DNA from 3 places in the Massilia sp. LC238 genome. Region 3 is predicted to be linked to each of the others. Evidence: predicted binding sites of a transcription regulator. Region 3 holds the regulator's gene; each other region holds the start of a gene.

Region 1 (7,151 bases), on a different contig from region 3:
CTGGGACGTACCTTCCGTTCTTCCGGCCGGCCGCGATGTGGCCGCGCTGGTGCGCAGCCTGCCGTCGACACCCGAGCAGGTGCTGGCGCAGGGCAAGCCCGGGGCGCCCGGCAAGACCCTGCGCGCCACCTATACCCGCCCGTTCCAGCTGCACGCCTCGATCGGCCCCTCGTGCGCGATCGCGCTGCTGGACGAAGGCCGCTACACGGTGTGGACCCATTCGCAGGGCGTGTTCCCGCTGCGCCGCGCGCTGGCCGAGCTGCTCGGCGCGCCCGAGGAAGCGGTGCGCTGCATCCATGGCGAGGGCTCCGGCTGCTACGGCCACAACGGCGCCGACGACGTCGCCGCCGACGCGGCGCTGATGGCGCGCGCCTTCCCCGGCATCCCGGTCCGGGTGCAATGGATGCGCGAGGACGAACATGCGTGGGAACCTTTCGGCCCGGCGATGGTGGCGGACGTCGCGGCCACGCTCGACGCGAGCGGCAGGATCGTCGACTGGCAGTACGAGGTCTGGAGCCAGTCGCACAACACCCGGCCCGGCAAGGCCGGCAACCTGCTGGCCGCCACCCTGCTGGCCAAGCCCTTCGTACCGCCCACGCCCAAGCCGATTCCGCAGCCCCAGGGCAGCGGCGACCGCAATGCCATTCCGTACTACGTGCTGCCGAACGCGCGCGTGACCCATCGCTTCCAGCCGGCCGGACCGTTCCGCACCTCGGCGGTACGCTCGCTGGGCGCCTACTGCAACGTGTTCGCGATCGAGAGCTTCATGGACGAGCTGGCGCGGGCGGCCGGCCTGGACCCGGTGGCCTTCCGCCTGCGCCACCTGGCGGACCCGCGCGCCATCGAGGTGGTCAAGCTGGCCGCAAGCAAGTTCGGCTGGGACGGCTACAAGAGAAGCCCCCGGCGCGGGCGCGGCTTCGCATTTGCCCGCTACAAGAACCTGGCGGCCTACTGCGCCGTCGCGCTGGAAGTCGAGGTGGCGCTGGACACCGGTTTTGTCCGCATCGTGCGCGCCGATGCCGCCGTCGACTGCGGCGAAGTGGTGAGTCCCGACGGGGTGCGCAACCAGATCGAGGGCGGCATCGTCCAATCAAGCAGCTGGACCCTGCTGGAGCAGATGCGCTTCGACGCCAGCCAGGTGATCAGCCAGGACTGGGCCGGCTATCCGATCCTGCGCTTCAACGGGGTGCCGGACAAGGTCGAGGTGCACCTGCTGGACCGTCCGGGCCAGCCTTTCCTCGGCACCGGCGAAGCGGCCCAGGGGCCGGCCGCGGCGGCGCTGGCCAATGCGGTAGCCGACGCCTGCGGCAGGCGCGTGCGCGATTTGCCGCTCAATCGCGAGCGCATGCGCAAGTTGGCTACGGGTTGACGGCCTTCCAGAACATGTAGGCCGCCAGCGCATACAGGATCACCGCGAACACCTTCTGCAGCTGACGCACCGGCATCTTGTGCGCGGTGCGCGCGCCGATCGGCGCCATGGTGACGCTGGCCAGCACGATGATGGCCAGGGCCGGCAGGTAGATGAAACCGAGCGACCAGTCCGGCAAGCCCGGCTCGCCCCAGCCGAACCAGATGTTCGAGAGGGTTCCGGAGAGCGCGATCGGAAAGCCCAGCGCCGCGCTGGTGGCCACCGCATTGTGGATGCGCACGCCGCACCAGGTCATGAAGGGCACCGACACGAAGCCGCCGCCGGCGCCGACGATGCCCGACAGGGTGCCGATCAGGCCACCGGTGGCGAACATGCCCGGCGCGCCCGGCAGCGCGCGCGACGCGGCGGGCTTTTTACCGATCAGCATCTGGGTCGCCGAGAAAGCGACGAACACGCCGAAGAAGGCTGCCAGCACCGTGGAATCCATCTGCTTGCCGATCCAGGGCCCGATCCAGGAGCCGATCAGGATGCCCGGCGCCAGCAGCTTCACCACCGGCCACAGGACCGCGCCGTGCTGGTGGTGGGCGCGCACCGAGGACAGGGAGGTGAACAGGATGGTCGCAAGCGAGGTGGCGATCGCCATGTGGATGGTCAGCTCGGGCGCGAAGCCGCGCGCGGTGAAGATCATCGTGATGAAGGGGACCAGCACCATGCCGCCGCCGATGCCGAGCAGCCCGGCCGCGAAGCCGCCGAAGGTGCCCATCGCCAGCAGCGCCAGGATCAGGGTGAGGTCCATCAGCGCTTCCCTTCGCGCACCAGGGCGACGATGGTGTTCCACTCGGCCGCCGTCACCGGCGACACCGACAGCCGGCTGCCCTTCTGCAGCAGCACCATGTCTTCCAACGCCGGGATGCTGCGCATCTCCGTCAACGGAAGGTAGCGCCCCGCTTCCACCGCACGCACGTCGACCGAGATCCAGCGCGGATTTTCCTGGGTGGCCTTGGGGTCGTGGTAGGGAGAGGACGGGTCGAACTGGGTCGCATCCGGATACGGACCGCTCGCCACCTCGGCGATGCCGGCCACGCCGGGCACTGCGCAGCTGGAGTGGTAGAACAGGACGCCGTCGCCGACCGACATGGCGTCGCGCAGAAAATTGCGCGCCTGGTAGTTTCGTACGCCGTACCAGGACACGGTTTGCTCCGGCGCGGCCAGCACGTCGTCGAAACTGACGTCGTCCGGCTCCGATTTCATCAACCAATAACGCATTCCGTCTCCACACGCAGAAAGGTCGGCTCTGCCGACCTTTCTGCGAAAAACCCTATCGAAAAAAAAAGCGGCTGCGTACCGAAGTGCGCAACCGCTCGTGTGTGTAGCCCCGCCTGTGTCGTTATTGCCGGCATCCCGAACCAAAAGGCTCAAGGTGGTCGCAGTCAGCTCAATTTCGGGTTCGTCAGACTAGTGACGCTCGCGCCCACCAAGCATGTCCCACAACCTATGCGAAAGAATGGTTCAAGGAATATATGACAAATCTCGAACACCGCAGGGTAGAGCGCAGTTTACTCCGTTGGCCGAGCATGTCAATCGAATCTGAACCTCAGGACAGATTTTCCTGCGGCGCCAGGGCCTGGTCCAGCACCGTGTGCATCGCCTCGAGCTTCTGCTTGACTTCCAGGATCGACATGTCGGACAGCGGCCCCTGGGGCGACTTAACCGACAGGAATTCGGCCGCCACGCTGAGCGCCGCCATGACGGCGATGCGGTCGGTGCCCCTGACCTTGCCCGAGTCGCGCAGCGCGCACATCTTGCCGTCCAGGTAGCTGACCGCTTCGCGCAGGGTGCGCTCTTCGCCTTCGCGGCAGGCCAGGCGGTAGGACTGGCCCATGATGGTGCAATCGAGATGGATCATTGGCTTGCCTCGTTCGGCTCGCCGGCCTCAGGACCGGCATCGGCTGCATCGTCCGCTTCGCCTTCCGGCGCGGGCAACTGCTCGAGCAGCGCCTCGACGCGGCGCTGCGCCTCGATCAGCCGCTCCTTGAACGCGATGTTCTCGGCGCTCAGCAGGTGGTTGGCCTGGCGCAGCAGGTAGTTCTCGGCGCGCAGCGACTGGGTCAGCTGGGCGAGCCGGTCGATCTTGTCGGAGACGTCTTGAAATTCGGAAATCATTCGACACTATAGGACTGAGATGGTTTTTCCGTCAACCGAATCGCGCCTCCATTCAGGAGGGAAGCGCTCGGGGCCATAGCATACAGCATCCGTGCGGCGTCCCGGCGCTATCCGGTGTACCCTGCCCGGCCATTGCTCGAATGCCACCGCCGACAGTGTACAACCCATCTATTGGATTGTGTTTTCGCAAAAAAGTCGGTTCGATCCCACACATTCCCGCTTGAAATGGGGTGTTATCGTCCCTATAATCACCTTCGTGTTAGCACTCGGCAGCCTAGAGTGCTAACAAACCGAAGCACAAATTTTCCCAGCCGCCACCACCGTATGGCGGCTTTGAACAGCTAGTCAAACCACTGAAAAATAAGGAGTTTTGCATGAACCTTCGTCCTCTGCACGATCGCGTAATCGTGAAGCGTCTCGACCAGGAGACCAAGACTGCATCCGGCCTGATCATCCCTGATGCGGCCGCCGAGAAGCCGGACCAGGGCGAGATCCTGGCCGTCGGCAACGGCAAGGTGCAGGAAAATGGCCAGGTTCGTCCGCTGGAAGTGAAGGTCGGTGACCGCGTCCTGTTCGGCAAGTACTCGGGCCAGGCCGTCAAGGTCGATGGCCAGGAACTGCTGGTCATGCGCGAAGAAGACATCATGGCCGTCGTGGCCCAGTAATTGGTCAAACCCGCATTCCTCCTGTAATACACATTCACGAATTCATTCGGAGAACAAGAAATGGCAGCTAAAGAAGTAATTTTCGGCGACGCAGCGCGCGCCAAGATGGTTGAAGGCGTCAACATCCTCGCCAACGCAGTCAAGGTCACCCTGGGCCCGAAAGGCCGCAACGTGGTGCTGGAGCGCTCGTTCGGCGCCCCGACCGTCACCAAGGACGGCGTCTCGGTCGCGAAAGAGATCGAACTGAAGGACAAGCTGCAGAACATGGGCGCGCAGATGGTCAAGGAAGTCGCGTCGAAGACCAGCGACAACGCCGGTGACGGCACCACCACCGCGACCGTGCTGGCACAGGCGATCGTCCGCGAAGGCATGAAGTTCGTTGCCGCCGGCATGAACCCGATGGACCTGAAGCGCGGCATCGACAAGGCCGTCGCCGCCACCGTCGAAGAACTGAAGAAGATCGCCAAGCCGACCACCACCTCGAAAGAGATCGCCCAGGTCGGCGCCATCTCGGCCAACTCGGAAACCTCGATCGGCGAGCGCATCGCCGAGGCGATGGAAAAAGTCGGCAAGGAAGGCGTCATCACCGTCGAAGACGGCAAGTCGCTGAACGACGAGCTGGACATCGTGGAAGGCATGCAGTTCGACCGCGGCTACCTGTCGCCGTACTTCATCAACAACCCGGACAAGCAGGTCGCGGTTCACGAGAACCCGTTCATCCTGCTGTGCGACAAGAAGATCTCGAACATCCGTGACCTGCTGCCGGTGCTGGAGCAAGTCGCCAAGGCCGGCCGTCCGCTGGTGATCGTCGCCGAAGACATCGAAGGCGAAGCGCTGGCGACCCTGGTGGTCAACAACATCCGTGGCATCCTGAAGACCGTCGCCGTCAAGGCGCCTGGCTTCGGCGACCGCCGCAAGGCCATGCTGGAAGACATCGCCATCCTGACCGGCGGCCAGGTGATCGCCGAAGAAGTCGGCCTGACCCTGGAAAAGGTCACGCTGCAGGAACTGGGCCAGGCCAAGCGCGTCGAAGTGGGCAAGGAAAACACCATCATCATCGACGGCGCCGGCGCCGCTGAAGCGATCGAAGCACGCGTCAAGATGGTCCGCGTCCAGATCGAAGAAGCGACCTCGGACTACGACCGCGAAAAACTGCAGGAACGCGTGGCCAAGCTGGCCGGCGGCGTTGCCGTGATCCGCGTCGGTGCAGCCACCGAAGTCGAGATGAAAGAGAAGAAGGCACGCGTGGAAGACGCGCTGCACGCAACCCGCGCTGCCGTGGAAGAAGGCATCGTCCCGGGCGGCGGCGTGGCCCTGCTGCGCGCACGTTCGAACATCGACATCAAGGGCGACAACCCTGACCAGGACGCAGGCATCAAGATCGTCCTGCGCGCCATGGAAGAGCCGCTGCGCATGATCGTCCAGAACGCCGGCGACGAGCCGTCGGTCGTGGTCGCCGCAGTCATCGCCGGCACCGGCAACTACGGCTACAACGCCGCCAACGGCACCTACGGCGACATGGTCGAAATGGGCGTGCTGGATCCGGCCAAGGTCACCCGCTCGGCACTGCAGAACGCAGCGTCGATCGCCGGCCTGATGCTGACCACCGACTGCATGGTCTCGGAAGTCGTTGAAGACAAGCCGGCCGGCGGCATGGGCGGCATGGGCGGTATGGGTGGCATGGGCGGCATGGACGGCATGATGTAATCGTCCGGCCTACCAGCCAGAAAGCCTGCAGGGTTCGCGCCTTGCAGGCTTTTTTACTTTGGCAGGGTCAGGTCTGACATTCGGACACGAGCTCTGCTGTTATCTTTCTTACCGGAGGCAGGTATGGCAACCGTGAACGCTTTTGATCTCGACAACGCGATGATGCTGGCGGATGATCAGGGCAGCGAGGCATGGGTGAGCCTGGAAACGGGTCATGTCCATATTCGCTCGGACCTGGTCGGCGAGATGGAACCGCTTCCTGAGAACATCGGCCAAGAAGGCCATTACATCCCGGTGCCGGGCCAGCACACGCTGGAGCTGGGCCGGGCCGTGGTCATCGATTTTGTCCAGCGCCACATGCCCTCGGACGAAGACGAGGTCCGGCGGATATTCAGGCGCGCGGGCGCCTATGCCCGCTTTTCGGCATTGGTGGACAAGCGCAGCCTGCGCGACCGGTGGCATGCATTCCGCGAGCAGCGCACGCTGGACGCGATGCGTGCATGGTGCGAACAGCACGGACTGAATCTAGCGGAATAAGCAGGCCTGGTCGTCGGCTCGCAACCCTAGCGGTGTGCCGGCCTGGAAGTCAGCCGTTCCGCCAGCACCGCGGTCGCGATCGACTGCAGCAGATGGACGCTCCAGCGCTCGCCGGCCTTGCGTGGCCCCGCCTTTGCCTCGCCCTCGGTGATGCCGAGCATAGGCGCGATGCAGCCGATGTTCACCGCATATAGCGCGGTGCCGTACAGCGCACCGATGGTCACCGGTGACAAGGACGGCGCGGCATCGCGCAGCTTGGGAACCGCCAGCGCGAAGGCGGCCGATGCGCCGAGATGATTGACGAACTCGACGACGCTGGTGCCGGTGTCGCCGATCACCTTGCGCGAGCCGGTGACATCGTCGATCCAGTCGACCGCATCCCGGTCGAGCGTTTTCCCCAGCAGGCCGGTCTTGCGCCCGACGACCATGAAGGCAGTCGTCAGCACGCCCGCTATCAGACCGCCTGTCATCGCTGCTGAATATCGTTGCATGAGAATTTCTCCACGTATGAGTTGATCATGCAGGCAGGATGACAGGTCGGCGCGCCGGCTCGGTACGGTACTGCACGCATCGTCCACGAACGGCGCCGCAAGCGGGTCATCAGCGTAACGGACGTGCAGACAAGCGATATCAAACAGTATTGCGCGCTGATGTATTGTCGAGGCCGTGTCCGAATGTCAGACCTGACCCCAGGGGAGGACGGTGCAGGA
Region 2 (7,151 bases), on a different contig from region 3:
GGCGCTTCAGAAAATTGGTAATTTTCACGGTGTGCCCCGTTGTATTTTGTGGTTTTCTCTCTCTGTTCAATTTAACGCAAGTCGCTGTCGTTTTCCAGACGCGCACTGTTGAGTAACCAGTCGGTTTCATCAATAACACAACAAAGAGTTCCTTCCACGCATCTTCTAGCGTCGATACCTGGCATTCCGGGTGGCGTCTTGCTGCTCTGGTAAAATATTCGCTACTTTTCTCATCGCCGGCGCCAGCCGGCAGCGTGCGCAGGAATCGCCCCCATTTATGTTTAGTTTCTTCAAGAGAAAGAAGCCTGAAACCGAGGTCTCGGCGCCGGACCAGGCCGCGCCCGCAGCGGCGCCGATGTTCGTGCCGGGTGCGCTGGACGCACCGGTCAGCCCGCCGCCGCCGGCACCAGTCGCCGCGCCCGCTATCGCGCCGGCTGCGCCGGCCGCCCCGCCCGTCGCAGCGGATATCGGCGAACTGTTCCCGGAAACCGCGGAACGCCCGACCAGCGCCGCGGAACAGAAGACATCCTGGATGGCGCGCCTGAAGGCTGGCCTGTCCAAGACCTCGAGCAACCTGTCGCTGCTGTTCGTCGGTGCGCGCATCGACGAAGACCTATACGAGGAGCTCGAAGCGGCGCTGCTGATGTCCGATGCCGGCATGGACGCCACCGAGCACCTGCTGGGCGCCCTGCGCCGCAAGGTCAAGGAAGACAAGCTGCTCGACGCCGCCCAGGTCAAGGCCGCGCTCAAGGAACTCATGATCGAGCTGCTGGCGCCGCTGCAGAAGCCCCTCGAACTGGGCCGCCACGAACCGCTGGTGATGATGATCTCGGGCGTGAACGGCGCCGGCAAGACCACCACCATCGGCAAGCTGGCCAAGCACATGCAGCGCTTCGACCAGTCGGTGCTGCTGGCCGCGGGCGACACCTTCCGCGCCGCCGCGCGCGAGCAGCTGATGGTCTGGGGCCAGCGCAACAACGTCACCGTGATCTCGCAGGCCTCGGGCGACCCGGCCGCCGTCGCTTTCGACGCGGTCCAGTCGGGCAAGGCGCGCGGCACCGACGTGGTCATGGTCGACACCGCCGGCCGCCTGCCGACCCAGCTGCACCTGATGGAAGAACTCAAGAAGATCAAGCGCGTCATCGGCAAGGGCATGGACGGCGCCCCGCACGAGACCCTCTTGGTCATCGACGGCAACACCGGCCAGAACGCGCTGGCCCAGGTGAAGGCTTTCGACGACGCCCTGCAGCTGACCGGCCTGGTGATCACCAAGCTGGACGGCACCGCCAAGGGCGGCGTGCTGGCCGCGATCGCGCGTACCCGCCCGGTGCCGGTGTACTTCATCGGCGTGGGCGAAAAGCTGGACGACCTGCAGCCGTTCAACGCCGAAGAATTCGTCGAAGCGCTGCTGGGTTGAAGGAACGGACCATCGATGATCGAATTCCAGTCCGTCTCCAAACAATATTCCCCTGACGCTTACGCGCTGCGCGACGTCTCCCTCAATATCGGCAAGGGCGAGCTGGTCTACCTGGCCGGCCCGTCCGGCGCGGGCAAGTCGACCCTGATGAAGATGGTGGCCGCCGTCGAGCGGCCCAGCAGCGGCGTGGTCACCGTCAACGGCCAGGACATCGGCCGCCTCAAGCGGGCCGGCATTCCTTTCCTGCGCCGTAACCTGGGCCTGATCTTCCAGCACCAGCGCCTGCTCAACGACCGCAACATCCTCGGCAACGTCATGCTGCCCCTGCTCGTCACCGGCGCCCCCAAGGCACAGGCCGAGCAGCGCGCCCGGGCCGCCCTCGACAAGGTGGGCTTGCTCGAGCGCGCCAGGGCAATGCCGCTGGAACTCTCCGGCGGCGAGCAGCAGCGCGTGGCGGTGGCGCGCGCCATCGTCAACCGCCCGCAGATCATCCTGGCGGACGAGCCGACCGCCAACCTCGACCGCGTGGCGGCCGACAAGGTGCTCGACGCGCTGCGCGCCTTCAACGCCGTCGGAGTGACCTGCGTGATCTCGACCCACGACGACCAGGTGCTCGACAGTGCGGCGGCGCGCGTGATCCGTCTCGAGCATGGCCAGCTGGTGGGAGACGCCGCATGAGCCCCTGGATCCGCCAGCACCGCTTCGCCCTGGGAGCGGCCCTGTCCACGGTGCGCAAATCGCCGGGCAGCTTCCTGTTCAACGTGCTCGTCGTCGCCTTCGCCCTGATGCTGCCGATCGCCGGCATCACCCTGCTCGACAACGTGCGCCCGCTGTCCGAGCAGCTCTCGGTCGACCCGGAGATCAGCGTCTTCATGAAGCTCGAGGCGACACGCGAGGAAGCGACCGCCCTGCAGCCGCGCATTCGCGCGATCGCAGCCGGCGGCGGCAAGGCCGACGTCGACTTCATCCCGCGCGAGCAAGCGCTGGCCGCGATGAAGGCCGGGAGCGGCCTGGGTGACGTGATCGACACGCTGGGCGAAAACCCGCTGCCGGACAGTTTCAAGCTGCGCCTGGACGGCAGCAGCGCAGCAAGCCAGGTCGACGCGATCACCGAACAGCTGCGCACCCTGCCCGGCGTGGACGTGGTGCAGGTCGATTCGGCCTGGGTGAAGCGCCTGGCCGCCATGCTGGCCATCCTGCGTCTGGCCCTGCTGCTGCTGGCGGTCACGCTCGGCATCGTGGTGATCGCGGTGGTGTTCAACACCATCCGCCTGCAGGTGCTGACGCAGAAGGAGGAAATCAACGTGTCGAAGCTGCTGGGCGCCACGGACAACTTCATCCACCGCCCCTTCTACTACACCGGCGGCCTGCTCGGCCTGTGCGCGGGCGCGGTGGCGCTCGGCGCCGTGGTGCTGGCCCTGCAGCCGCTGAACGGCGTGATTGCGGACTTTGCAAGATTGTATGCGTCGGAATTCCAGCTGGCGCCGCTCGGCGCACTGGAAACCGCCGGCGTCCTCGCGATCAGCGCGGGCCTCGGCCTGATCGGCGCGATGCTGTCGGTGCAGCGGCACCTGGCGCGCGTGCAATAAGGCAGACTCCACTGGGCGCGCGGGCCGCTTGGGCCGGGCGCGCGCCCAATCTTGCCCCTCTTCTTCAAACTGCTGACCCGCCCCACCCTACGTTCACACGAGCGCTATTCCTACAGGCCGGCTTTGACGAATGTGCGCCATCCAACAGAAGGCCGCTCCTCAGGCCTTTAACCTGTCTCTAACACGTTTTCCAGCGGGTTTTTGCTCACTTTTGAGCTAAATCAACTGAATTGGGGTCGCCTGCACTACAGTTAAAGCGGCGCGATTTTGATTCCCAAGAGCAATACTTTAGCCAAACTTAATCGATTTCGATAAATCGATGGCCTGCCTAGCACTCACACATGGAGAGTGCTAATATATGTCTTGAATACAGCGAAATCAAGGAAAGCATCCAGGTAACAAGCAGTAACGCTGGTGTCACGCGGCATGGGTCGGTGGCACATTGGGATGCAGTAAGTCTACTACGAGGAAATTGAAAATGTCCGCACAATCCGCATTGGTTCCGGCCGGCAGTCGTGCTCTGGGACTGGGTTTCTCTGGCAATCTGGGCAACATCGATGCCTACATTTCTGCCGTCAACCGCCTGCCGATGCTGACTCACGAGGAAGAGGTATCGCTGGCGAAGTCGCTCCGGGAAAAGAATGACCTGGACGCTGCACAGAAGCTGGTGCTGTCGCACCTGCGCCTGGTCGTGTCGATCGCGCGCGGCTACCTCGGCTATGGCCTGCCGCACGCCGACCTGATCCAGGAAGGCAATATCGGCCTCATGAAAGCGGTCAAGCGCTTCGACCCGAACCAGGGCGTGCGTCTGGTCTCGTACGCGATGCACTGGATCAAGGCCGAGATGCACGAATACATCCTGAAGAACTGGCGTCTGGTGAAGGTCGCCACGACCAAGGCCCAGCGCAAGCTGTTCTTCAACCTGCGCAGCAACAAGCAGGGTCTGGACACCATGACCCCGAGCCAGGTCGACGAGCTGGCGAAGATGCTCGACGTCAAGCGTGAAGAAGTGATCGAGATGGAAACCCGCCTGTCGGGCCGCGACATCGCCCTCGAATCGCCAACCGACGACGAAGACGACAAGTTCGCCCCGATCGCCTATCTGTCGTCGGAGCAGCAGGAGCCGACCCGCGTGCTGGAGGCCGAGCAACACGACCGCCTGCAGTCGGAAGGCCTGGAGACCGCGTTGTCGAAGCTGGACCCGCGTTCGCGCCGCATCGTCGAAGCGCGCTGGCTGGCCAACGACGACGGTTCGGGCGCCACGCTGCACACGCTGGCCGAAGAGTTTGGCGTGTCGGCCGAGCGCATCCGCCAGATCGAATCGGCTGCGCTGAAGAAGATGAAAGGCGCGCTGGCGGCTTACATCTAAGCCCTGCCCGCCCTGACCGAAACCCCGCCCCGGCGGGGTTTTCTTTTTTTTAAGTCGGGGTCAGGTCTGACATTCAGACACGGACTGAGCAATACAACATCGGAGTAACGCTCGAGCTCGTGTCCGAATGTCAGACCTGACCCTCATGCTTTCTCATGGTTTGGGCAGGTCCGGCATGCCGCGGCTAGAATGGCTACTTTGACCAGATGCCCAAGGAGCGCCCGATGACCGACCAGTACGTCCCACCCACAGTCTGGACCCCGCCCGCTTCCAGCGGCGGCACCTTCGCCAACATCAACCGCCCGGTCGCCGGCCCGACCCACGAGGCCGCACTGCCGGTCGGCAAGCACCCGCTGCAGCTGTACTCGCTGGCCACGCCCAACGGCGTGAAGGTGACCATCATGCTGGAAGAGCTGCTGGCCCTCGGCCACAGCGGCGCCGAGTACGACGCCTGGCTCATCAAGATCAACGAGGGCGCCCAGTTCTCGAGCGGCTTCGTCGAGATCAACCCGAATTCCAAGATCCCGGCCCTGGTCGACCGCAGCGCCGAACAGCCGGTGCGCGTGTTCGAATCCGGCTCGATCCTGGTCTACCTGGCCGAGAAGTTCGGCGCCTTCTTGCCAACAGATGGTCCGGCGCGCGCCGAGACCATGAACTGGCTGTTCTGGCAGATGGGTTCGGCGCCTTTCGTGGGCGGCGGCTTCGGCCACTTCTATGCCTACGCGCCGGAAAAACTGCAGTATCCGATCGACCGCTATGCGATGGAAACCAAGCGCCAGCTCGACGTGCTCGAGCGCGAGCTGGCCAACAAGCAGTTTGTGGCCGGCAGCGAGTACACGATCGCCGACATGGCGATCTGGCCGTGGTACGGCGGCATGGTGCGCGGCGAGCTGTACGAGGCCGGCGAATTCCTCTCCGTGCACGAGTACCGGCACGTGCGCCGCTGGGCCGACGAGATCGCGGCGCGCCCGGCCGTCGTCCGCGGCCGCAAGGTCAACCGGGTTCGTGGCAATCCGGAGGAGCAGGTTCCCGAGCGTCACGACGCTTCCGACCTAGACTGATCTTTCGTAAGGGAGACCGTGGCAAGCGAGGAAGGCGCGCGATTGCGTTATGCTGGCGCGCGACATTCCGAACGATGTGCCTACGATGGGAGACATGCCATGGTCAGCAAGAACACGATTTGCCTCTGGTTCAACGGAACCGCGCTGGAAGCGGCGCAGTTCTACGCGGCGACCATTCCCGACAGCGCGCTCGGCGAGGTCTTCCGCGCACCGAGTGACTATCCGGCCGGCAAGCAAGGCGACGTACTGACCGTCGCCTTCACCGTGGCCGGCATCCCCTGCATCGGCCTGAACGGCGGCCCGGTCTTCCCCCATACCGAAGCCTTTTCCTTCCAGATCGCCACCGATGACCAGGAAGAAACCGACCGCCTGTGGAACGCCATCGTCGGCAACGGCGGCCAGGAAAGCGCCTGCGGCTGGTGCAAGGACAAGTGGGGCCTGTCCTGGCAGATCACGCCACGCATGCTCAGTGAAGGCATTGCCGACCCCGACCCGGCCGTGGCGAAGCGCGTGTTCGAGGCGATGATGACGATGCGCAAGATCGACGTGGCGGCGATCGAGGCTGCGCGGCGCGGCTGAACGGGAACGGACAGCGGCCTGCGGGCTGCGCGCACTTGCCATTCAGGCGGCGGACGCATGCGCTCCTGCACTATACTCTTGCCTTCCCGCCAGGAACCATGAGAAGCACGATGAAAGAACCCATGCAAGCTGAACCGGTCTTCAAGAAATTGCGCGGCATGGTCCGCTCCCTGCCGCCTGGCGGCATCACTCTGAGCGAACTGATCCGCCGCGTCGGCAACGAAGGCCTGCTGATCCTGACCGCCCTGCTCACCCTTGTCTTCCTGATTCCGGTGTCGATTCCGGGGGTGAGCACCGTGTTCGGCGCCGCGATCCTCCTGATCGGCGTCAGCCGCCTGTTCGGCCGCGAACTCTGGGTCCCGGCAAAGCTGAAGCACCGGACGATTTCCACCAGCAAGCTGCGCCCGGCGCTGCGCAAGGCGCTGCCCTGGCTGTACCGGATCGAACGCGTGTGCAAGCCGAATCGTATCCAGTGGCTAGTGGCGAATGGCTCGATCCAGCATCTCAACAACGCCGGCCTGATCCTGGGCGCCGTGCTGCTGATGATGCCTTTCGGCCTGATCCCGTTCAGCAACACCTTCCCCGCGGTCGCCCTGCTGTTCCTGGCGATCGGCCTGCTGCAGCGCGACGGCGTCAGCGTACTGCTGGGTCACGTCAGCAACGTCGTCACCATCCTGTATTTCAGTCTGCTCATCGGTGGCGGCGGCCTGGCCGTGCGCGAGCTGTTCAACCGCATGCTTGGCTGAGCAAGGCTATCCGCTTGCAAATCATGCAAAGCAGCACTAACTTCAGTCTCAATAGTGCGCAATACCAAACCAGCAATTTTTGCTGTTTAGCCACTAAAACATAAACTTAATGCAAAGTCTTAAGAATTTACTTTAAGTGCATTTACAGCTCTGCTAGCATCCTTCGCTCGCATGGAGGAACGCATGGCAGAGCAGAGCAGGAACGATGCACGCAGTGACCTGGTGACGGCTGGCCAGGTCGACGAGGGCCTGAAATTATGCGCACGCTACGGCGTCCATCCCGCCCTGCTGTTCATGGAACAGGTCGGGGTGCCGCGCCGGGTGGCCCTGCGCGTGCTGTGCTCTCCCGAACACTTCCGCCAGCGCGACCGCCGCCGGCAACCCCGTCCC
Region 3 (7,151 bases):
CGGCGGCGCTGACGCCGGAGAACCTGGCGCAGGTGATCGACATCGTCGACGCCGACCTGAAGAACAAGTTCGGCATCGCCGCGCCGCGCATCCTGGTCACCGGCCTGAACCCGCACGCGGGCGAGAACGGCTATCTGGGCCGCGAAGAGATCGAGGTCATCACGCCCGTACTCGAAGCGGCACGGGCGCGCGGCATCGACGCGCGCGGTCCCTATCCGGCCGACACCCTGTTCCAGCCGAAGTACCTGCGGGATGCCGACTGCGTGCTGGCGATGTACCACGACCAGGGCCTGCCGGTGCTGAAGCACGCCACCTTCGGGCGCGGCATCAACGTCACGCTCGGCCTGCCGATCGTGCGCACTTCGGTCGACCACGGCACCGCGCTCGACCTGGCGGCGCAGGGCCTGGGTCTGGCCGACTGCGGCAGCATGGAGGAGGCGATCCGCGCCGCCATGCAGATGGCGGCCTCGAACCGCCGCTGAACGAACACAACTACTAGAACACCATGAGCAAACACGTAGCACGCAAGCGCTTCGGCCAGAACTTCCTGACCGACAAACTCGTCCTGGACAACATCATCGACGCCATCGGCCCACAGCGCGGCCAGGCGATGGTCGAGATCGGGCCGGGCCTGGCCGCCATGACGGCGCTGCTGCTCAAGTCGCTCGACCACATGCACGTCGTCGAGCTGGACCGCGACCTGGTGGCGCGCCTGGAAAAGGCCTATCCGCGCGAGAAGCTCACCGTGCACTCGGGCGATGCGCTGAAATTCGATTTCGGATCGATCCCGGTGCCGGAAGGCCGGAAGCTGCGCGTGGTCGGCAACCTGCCGTACAACATCTCGAGCCCGCTGCTGTTCCACCTGGCCGAATTCGCGCCGCTGGTCGAGGACCAGCATTTCATGCTGCAGAAGGAAGTGGTCGAGCGCATAGTGGCCGAGCCGGGCACCAAGGCCTACAGCCGTCTGTCGGTGATGCTGCAGTGGCGCTACGACATGGACCTGCTGTTCATCGTCCCTCCGACCGCATTCGACCCGCCGCCCCAGGTGGACTCGGCGATCGTGCGCATGATCCCCAAGCGCCAGAAGCTGGAAGTGGATGGCGACAAGCTGGAAAAGGTCGTGGCCAAGGCCTTCTCGCAGCGCCGCAAGGTGATCCGCAACTGCGTGGCGGGCATGTTCACCGAGGCGCAGCTGGTCGACGCCGGGATCGATCCGGGCGCACGGCCGGAAGCGGTGGGCCTGGAGCAGTACGTGGCGCTAGCAAACCTGCCCTGATCTTCCCGCGCTGGGCGGCGCCTTGCCGTCCAGCGAAACTCCCTCAATCCTGCTCTACATTGCGCTGCACAACGACGGCGCATCCCGTTTTTCGTCCCTTCATCCGCCAATTCCTGCAGTCCGTCGCACCCCGGTGGAAGCCGCGGGACGCCTTGGCTAAAGTGCTTCCATCGACAAGCCGCACGACACACGAAGCGGCCACCAACTCACCGAAGGGAGCACAAAATGAACGTCCTCAAGCACATGGAAGCCATCTTCCTCGCCACCCTGGTCCTCGCCGGCGTCAGCAGCTATGCGCAGGCCGCCACCACCCGCGCGGCCGAGGCATACAATGCCCAGGTGTCGATGGGCGCCTCGCAGGTCGCCGTGGTGAAGGTCACGGCCAAGCGTCCGGCCTGATTTCCGATGCCCCCTTCCGGCCACCGCCGGGCGGCGGGCAAAAAAAAGCCCGCTGGGTAGCGGGCTTGAAATCCAATTCTTTTCTGAGGAGAGTTGGAGGAGACAGGAGTTAGTATGCTGCGTCACAGCATATAAGTCCAATTTTCCTTTCGCATATTCGACATAAGTTTTTCGAATATCTTATGAGGAGCGGACGCAGGTGATGTTGATGTTGGTAACATCAGCGTCGCCCATGATGCCGGTCGGGTTCTGGACCGTGCAGACGGCGTCTTTCGGCTGGGTCACGATGGTCACGCCATAGGACTGGTTGTACTCCACCGGGACAACCATCGAGTACTTGAACGCGGCGCCGGTGGTGTTGGCTTCAGGCGGGATGATCACGGTGGTGCCGGTGGTGCTGCCATTGGCCAGCACCAGGCCGGTATTGTCCTTGGTCAGGCCCGTGACTTCGCCGCCGATCGCATGCGTCTGGATGAAGCACTCGAAGCGGGCATTGATCACGGCCAGCTGGCCGGCCGTGCCAACCGTGCTGTTCGGCGCGTATTGGTAGATGCGGCAGTCCTGGTGCTGCGGATTGGACGTGATGCGCACGTCGTAGGTGTCGCCGTACTCCAGCTTTTTCGAGAAACTGAACGTGACTTCTTCGCCAGCCTTGGCCGGCGGCGCGATGTTGATGGTCTCGGTGCCGTTGTTGGTCAGCGTCATGCCCGGGTACACGATACCTGCGACGCGGCCGCCCACCGTAAAACTGTCGTCGTCGCCACCGCCACCGCAGGATGCCAGGGCCGCTGCCATTGCCAGCATGCTTGCCGGACGGATCAGGGAAAACTTCATGAAGCTTGCTCCAGGATATACAGTGTTGATCAAGTACGCGGGCCGCAGGTCACGGTCACGTTGGTGATGTCGGCCTGGCCCACGGTGCCGCTGCCGTTGGCAACGGTGCAGGTCTGGTTGTCGGGCTGGGTCAGGATGGCGATGCCGTAGGGCGCGTCTTCGTTGACCTTGGCCATGGTGAAGGAGGTGGCGCCGGGGGCGACCGTGACGCGGTCGGAACCGTTGACCAGCACCAGGGTGCCGGTGAGGCCGGTGACGGTGCCCTTCAGCTCATGCTGGCGGATGGTGCATTCGACGTAGATGGTGTTGATGTCGATGGCAACCTTGCCTTTTCCGTTGGTTACGGTGCAAGTTTCAGCATTGCTGGGGAAACTCTTGGCCGTCACGTTGTAGTCGGAATCGGTTTCCACCATGTCAGGGAAATAGAAATTGCCGATACCTCCGTTGGTCGGATTGATGACCAGGTCGGAGCCGCCATTGTTCTGCAGGACCAGGCCAGGCTTGGTCACGCCCGAAAACGAACCGCTGATAACCCGGTCGCCATCGCCGCCGCCGCAGGCGGACAGCGCCAGCGCGCATGCCAGCGCAGCACCGGCACGCAGGTACGAACTCTTCATAATTTCTCCAAAAAATCTGACTGGTGAACGTGCAAAGCGTGTGCAAGTGAGCTGTGGACACGCTGGTGGACGAGCTACGACCACATTATATTAGCCCAACATTTTAGTCCATTTAACAAGCGACTGGACGGTTTGCCTTTGTATCACGCTGTAACCGTGGGTAGCAGGGGACAGTGCCCGATTGCTTTCTACGGGCGTGCTCGCTATCCTTGGGCCAGGCACCATCTTCCCAGCAAGCACACCATGATCCAGCGCCGCGCCTGGCCCAAAGCCGTATTGTTCGACCTCGACGACACCCTGTGGCCGATCGCCCCGGTGATCCTGGAGGCCGAGCAGATCCTGTTCGCCTGGCTGCGCCAGCATGCGCCGCGGGTGGCGCAGCAGTTCACCATCGAGACGCTGCGCCAGGCCCGGCTCGAGCTGCTGGCGCGCCAGCCCGAATTCCAGCTCGACTTGGGCGCCCTGCGCCGGGCCGGCCTGATCGCCGCCTTCGAGCAGGCCGGCGAGGATGCGGGCAAGGTGGAGCTGGCGATGACCGAATTCTTCGCGGCGCGCAATGCGGTGATTCCCTATGACGACGTGCTGCCCGGCCTGCTGCGCCTGAAGGGCAGGGTGCGGATCGGCTCGGTCACCAACGGCAATGCCGACCTGCAGACGATCGGCCTGGCGCGCCATTTCGATGCCTCGGTCGCCGCCCCCAGCTTCGGCGTCGCCAAGCCGGACCCGCGGATCTTCCTGGAGGCCTGCCGTCTGCTGGGCGTGGCGCCGCAGGAGGCGGTGTACGTGGGCGACGACCTGCTGCTGGACGTCCAGGGCGCCCAGCGCGCCGGGCTGCGCGCCGTGTGGATGAACCGGATCGGCAAGGTCAACGACATGCCGGAACAGGTCCGGCCCGACCTGGAAACGAGCAGCCTGGACGGGCTGCTGGACTGGCTCAAGCGCGAGCACGCCTGAACTGGCGCCCCGCCCGCTATCGCGTGCATAATAAGAGCATGCAACTCGAACCCCGCGCCCAGACCCTGCTCAAAGCCCTTGTCGAGCGCTACATCGCCGACGGCCAGCCTGTCGGTTCGCGTGCGCTGTCGAAGATTTCCGGCCTCGACCTGTCGCCGGCCACGATCCGCAACATCATGGCCGACCTCGAGGAAATGGGCTACGTCGCCAGTCCGCACACCTCGGCCGGCCGCATCCCGACCCCGCGCGGCTACCGGCTGTTCGTCGACACCCTGCTCACCGTGCAGCACATCGACGAGCAGGCTGCCCAGCACATGCGCCTCCCGAGCCAGCAGCCCCAGAAGATCATCGCCAACGCGGCCCAGATGCTGTCCTCGCTGTCGCAGTTCGCCGGCGTGGTGCAAAGCCCGCGGCGCGAGTCGGTGTTCCAGCAGATCGAATTCCTGCGCCTGTCCGAAAAGCGCATCCTGCTGGTCATCGTCGATCCGCGCGGCGACGTCCAGAACCGCCTCCTGCACACCGACGTCGACTACACGCCGGGCCAGCTGACCCAGTCGGCCAATTACCTGAACCAGAATTATGCGGGCCTCACCTTCGACCAGGTGCGCGCGCGCCTGGGCGGCGAACTGCGCCAGCTGCGCGACGACATGGGCAAGCTGATGCAGGTGGCGGTGGAGGCGGGCAGCGAGGCGATGGCCGAGGGCGACGACATGGTGATCGCGGGCGAACGCAACCTGCTGTCGGTGTCGGACCTGTCGTCCAACATGTCGTCCCTGCGCCAGATGTTCGAGATGTTCGAGCAGAAGACCGGCCTGATGCAGCTGCTCGAGGTGTCGAGCAAGGCGGGCGGGGTGCAGATCTTCATCGGCGGCGAATCCAAGCTGGTGCCGATGGACGAGATGAGCGTGGTGACGGCGCCCTACGAGGTCAATGGACGCATCGTCGGCACCCTGGGAGTGATCGGGCCGACGCGTATGGCCTACGAGCGCGTGATCCCGATCGTCGACATCACGGCCAAGCTGCTGTCGAACGCCCTGAGCCAGTCGTAGGGGTGTAAAAAAGCGGCCATGGCTGCGTTGCCTCGTCTCGCCGTACTACCCGTACTGTCTTCGGCTCGGCGCCTTGCCCTGGCCGCTTTTTACACCCCTACCTGAATCAGTGGCGGTGCGGGCAGGCCGGCTTCACGCAATTGCCGTAGATCGCCAGCGAGTGCTCGGCGATCTTGAAGCCGCGTTCCACCGCGATCTTGTGCTGGCGCGCTTCGATTTCTTCGTCGTAGAACTCTTCCACGTGGCCGCAGTCGAGGCAGACGAGGTGGTCGTGGTGCGAACCGGCATTCAGCTCGTAGATGGCCTTGCCGGTCTCGAAGTGGTTGCGGTTCAGCAGGCCGGCCTGTTCGAACTGGGTCAGCACGCGGTACACGGTGGCCAGGCCCACGTCCATGTTGTCGGCGAGGAGGATTTTGTAGACATCTTCCGCCGTCAGGTGCCGAACGGAGCTGTTCTGGAAGATTTCCAGGATTTTCAGGCGTGGCAGGGTTGCCTTCAGGCCGCTGGCCTTCAGGTCGCTGGGGTTGTTACTCATGTTTGTTGCTCGTAGTTTGGCGGAGTGCTTTATGATATAGCGTTTTGGAGCTCCCGCTCAAACGTTTTGAGGTTACCTATGCGCGTCAAACCAGCCGTTCTCCACCGATTCTCAAGCCGGGCAGTCGTCGTGGCCGGCCTCGCATGCACGCTGATGCTGTCCGGCTGCGCCGCTTGGCGCAACCAGACGCGTCCTGCGCCGCCGGTGAGCACGGACCCGGCAGCAGTCGCCGCGGACGCACAGAAGTCGGCCGCCGCCGCGAATGCCGGCGCCCAGACCGTCCAGGCCACCAAGCTGCAGAAGTTCATGTGGGTATTCTCGCCCTACCGCCCGGACATCCAGCAGGGTAACTTCGTCTCGCAGGAGATGCTGGACCAGCTGAAGGTCGGCCAGACCCGCGACCAGGTACGCTTCCTCCTCGGCACCCCGCTGCTGAACGACGTCTTCCACCAGGACCGCTGGGACTACCCGTTCTACCTTGCGCGCGGCAACGGCGAGCTGACCACCAGCCGCGTCACCGTCTTCTTCAAGGACGACAAGGTCGAGCGCTTCGAAGGCGGCAACCTGCCGACCGAGCGCGAATACATCGACCGCATCGCCGGTCCGTCCAAGGTGAGCACCAAGGCCAAGCCTGAATCGCGCCCGATGGAAGCGCCCAAGGTCGGCGGCGCCCCGGTGGTGCAGCCATGACCGCCAGGTTGAAAATCGCCGTCGCCGGCGCCAGCGGCCGCATGGGCCGCATGCTGGTCGAAGCCATCGGGGCCGCGCCGGACGCCGAGCTGGCAGGTGCGCTCGACGTCGCGGGTTCGCCCTCGATCGGCATGGACGCCGGCGCCTTCGCCGGCCAGCTGACCGGCGTGATCATCCAGTCCGACCTCGCCAGCGCGCTGAAGAACGCCGACGTGCTGATCGACTTCACCCGTCCCGAAGGCACGCTGCGCCACCTGGAATACTGCGCGGCCAACGGCGTGCAGCTGGTGATCGGCACCACCGGCTTCGACGATGCCGGCAAGGCGGCGATCCGCGCGGCTTCCCAGAAGGTCGGCATCGTGTTCGCCCCGAACATGAGCGTGGGCGTGAACGTCACCCTCAAGCTGCTGGAAATGGCGGCGAAGAGCTTCAGCGAAGGCTACGACATCGAGATCGTCGAGGCGCACCACCGCCACAAGGTCGATGCGCCGAGCGGCACCGCCCTCAAGATGGGCGAAGTCATCGCCGACGCGCTGGGTCGCGACTTGAAGGAATGCGCCGTCTACGGCCGCGAAGGCGTGACCGGCGAGCGCGACCCGTCGACCATCGGCTTTGCCACCGTGCGCGGCGGCGACGTGGTGGGCGACCATACCGTCATGTTCCTCGGCACCGGTGAGCGCATCGAGATCAGCCACAAGTCGAGCAGCCGCGTCACCTATGCCCATGGCGCCGTCCGCGCCGCACGCTTCCTGGCGGGCAAGCCGAACGGCCTGTTCGGCATGGACGACGTGCTGGGC

The links. The regulator HrcA, encoded in region 3, represses chaperone genes, less so after heat shock. The targets are predictions, from matches to a motif close to TTAGCACTCNNNNNNNNNGAGTGCTAA.
Region 1: groES (co-chaperone GroES) is a predicted target of HrcA. The motif match lies at 3,792-3,818, and genes of this name have one in related genera.
Region 2: rpoH (RNA polymerase sigma factor RpoH) is a predicted target of HrcA. The motif match lies at 3,335-3,361, and genes of this name have one in related genera.

The regions. Positions count from the first base shown of each region.
Region 1 is NZ_JNNN01000066.1:107,252-114,402, reverse strand. Features, by position in the region: gene FG94_RS18275 (molybdopterin cofactor-binding domain-containing protein) at 1-1,369, shown strand, start outside; gene FG94_RS18270 (sulfite exporter TauE/SafE family protein) at 1,359-2,165, opposite strand; gene FG94_RS18265 (EVE domain-containing protein) at 2,165-2,635, opposite strand; RNA gene ssrS (6S RNA) at 2,738-2,918, opposite strand; gene FG94_RS18260 (cell division protein ZapA) at 2,964-3,275, opposite strand; gene FG94_RS18255 (hypothetical protein) at 3,272-3,532, opposite strand; gene groES (co-chaperone GroES) at 3,907-4,197, shown strand; gene groL (chaperonin GroEL) at 4,258-5,904, shown strand; gene FG94_RS18240 (hypothetical protein) at 6,028-6,441, shown strand; gene FG94_RS18235 (hypothetical protein) at 6,468-6,932, opposite strand; gene FG94_RS18230 (hypothetical protein) at 7,072-7,151, opposite strand, start outside.
Region 2 is NZ_JNNN01000038.1:243,160-250,310, reverse strand. Features, by position in the region: gene FG94_RS10600 (hypothetical protein) at 1-28, opposite strand, end outside; gene ftsY (signal recognition particle-docking protein FtsY) at 278-1,417, shown strand; gene FG94_RS10590 (cell division ATP-binding protein FtsE) at 1,433-2,095, shown strand; gene ftsX (permease-like cell division protein FtsX) at 2,092-3,006, shown strand; gene rpoH (RNA polymerase sigma factor RpoH) at 3,485-4,375, shown strand; gene yghU (glutathione-dependent disulfide-bond oxidoreductase) at 4,600-5,436, shown strand; gene FG94_RS10570 (VOC family protein) at 5,536-6,015, shown strand; gene FG94_RS10565 (exopolysaccharide biosynthesis protein) at 6,126-6,761, shown strand; gene FG94_RS10560 (hypothetical protein) at 6,945-7,151, shown strand, end outside.
Region 3 is NZ_JNNN01000053.1:293,769-300,919, reverse strand. Features, by position in the region: gene pdxA (4-hydroxythreonine-4-phosphate dehydrogenase PdxA) at 1-482, shown strand, start outside; gene rsmA (16S rRNA (adenine(1518)-N(6)/adenine(1519)-N(6))-dimethyltransferase RsmA) at 506-1,276, shown strand; gene FG94_RS27920 (hypothetical protein) at 1,502-1,675, shown strand; gene FG94_RS15665 (hypothetical protein) at 1,856-2,509, opposite strand; gene FG94_RS15660 (hypothetical protein) at 2,539-3,126, opposite strand; gene FG94_RS15655 (HAD family hydrolase) at 3,370-4,080, shown strand; gene hrcA (heat-inducible transcriptional repressor HrcA) at 4,119-5,129, shown strand; gene fur (ferric iron uptake transcriptional regulator) at 5,236-5,664, opposite strand; gene FG94_RS15640 (outer membrane protein assembly factor BamE) at 5,743-6,354, shown strand; gene dapB (4-hydroxy-tetrahydrodipicolinate reductase) at 6,351-7,151, shown strand, end outside.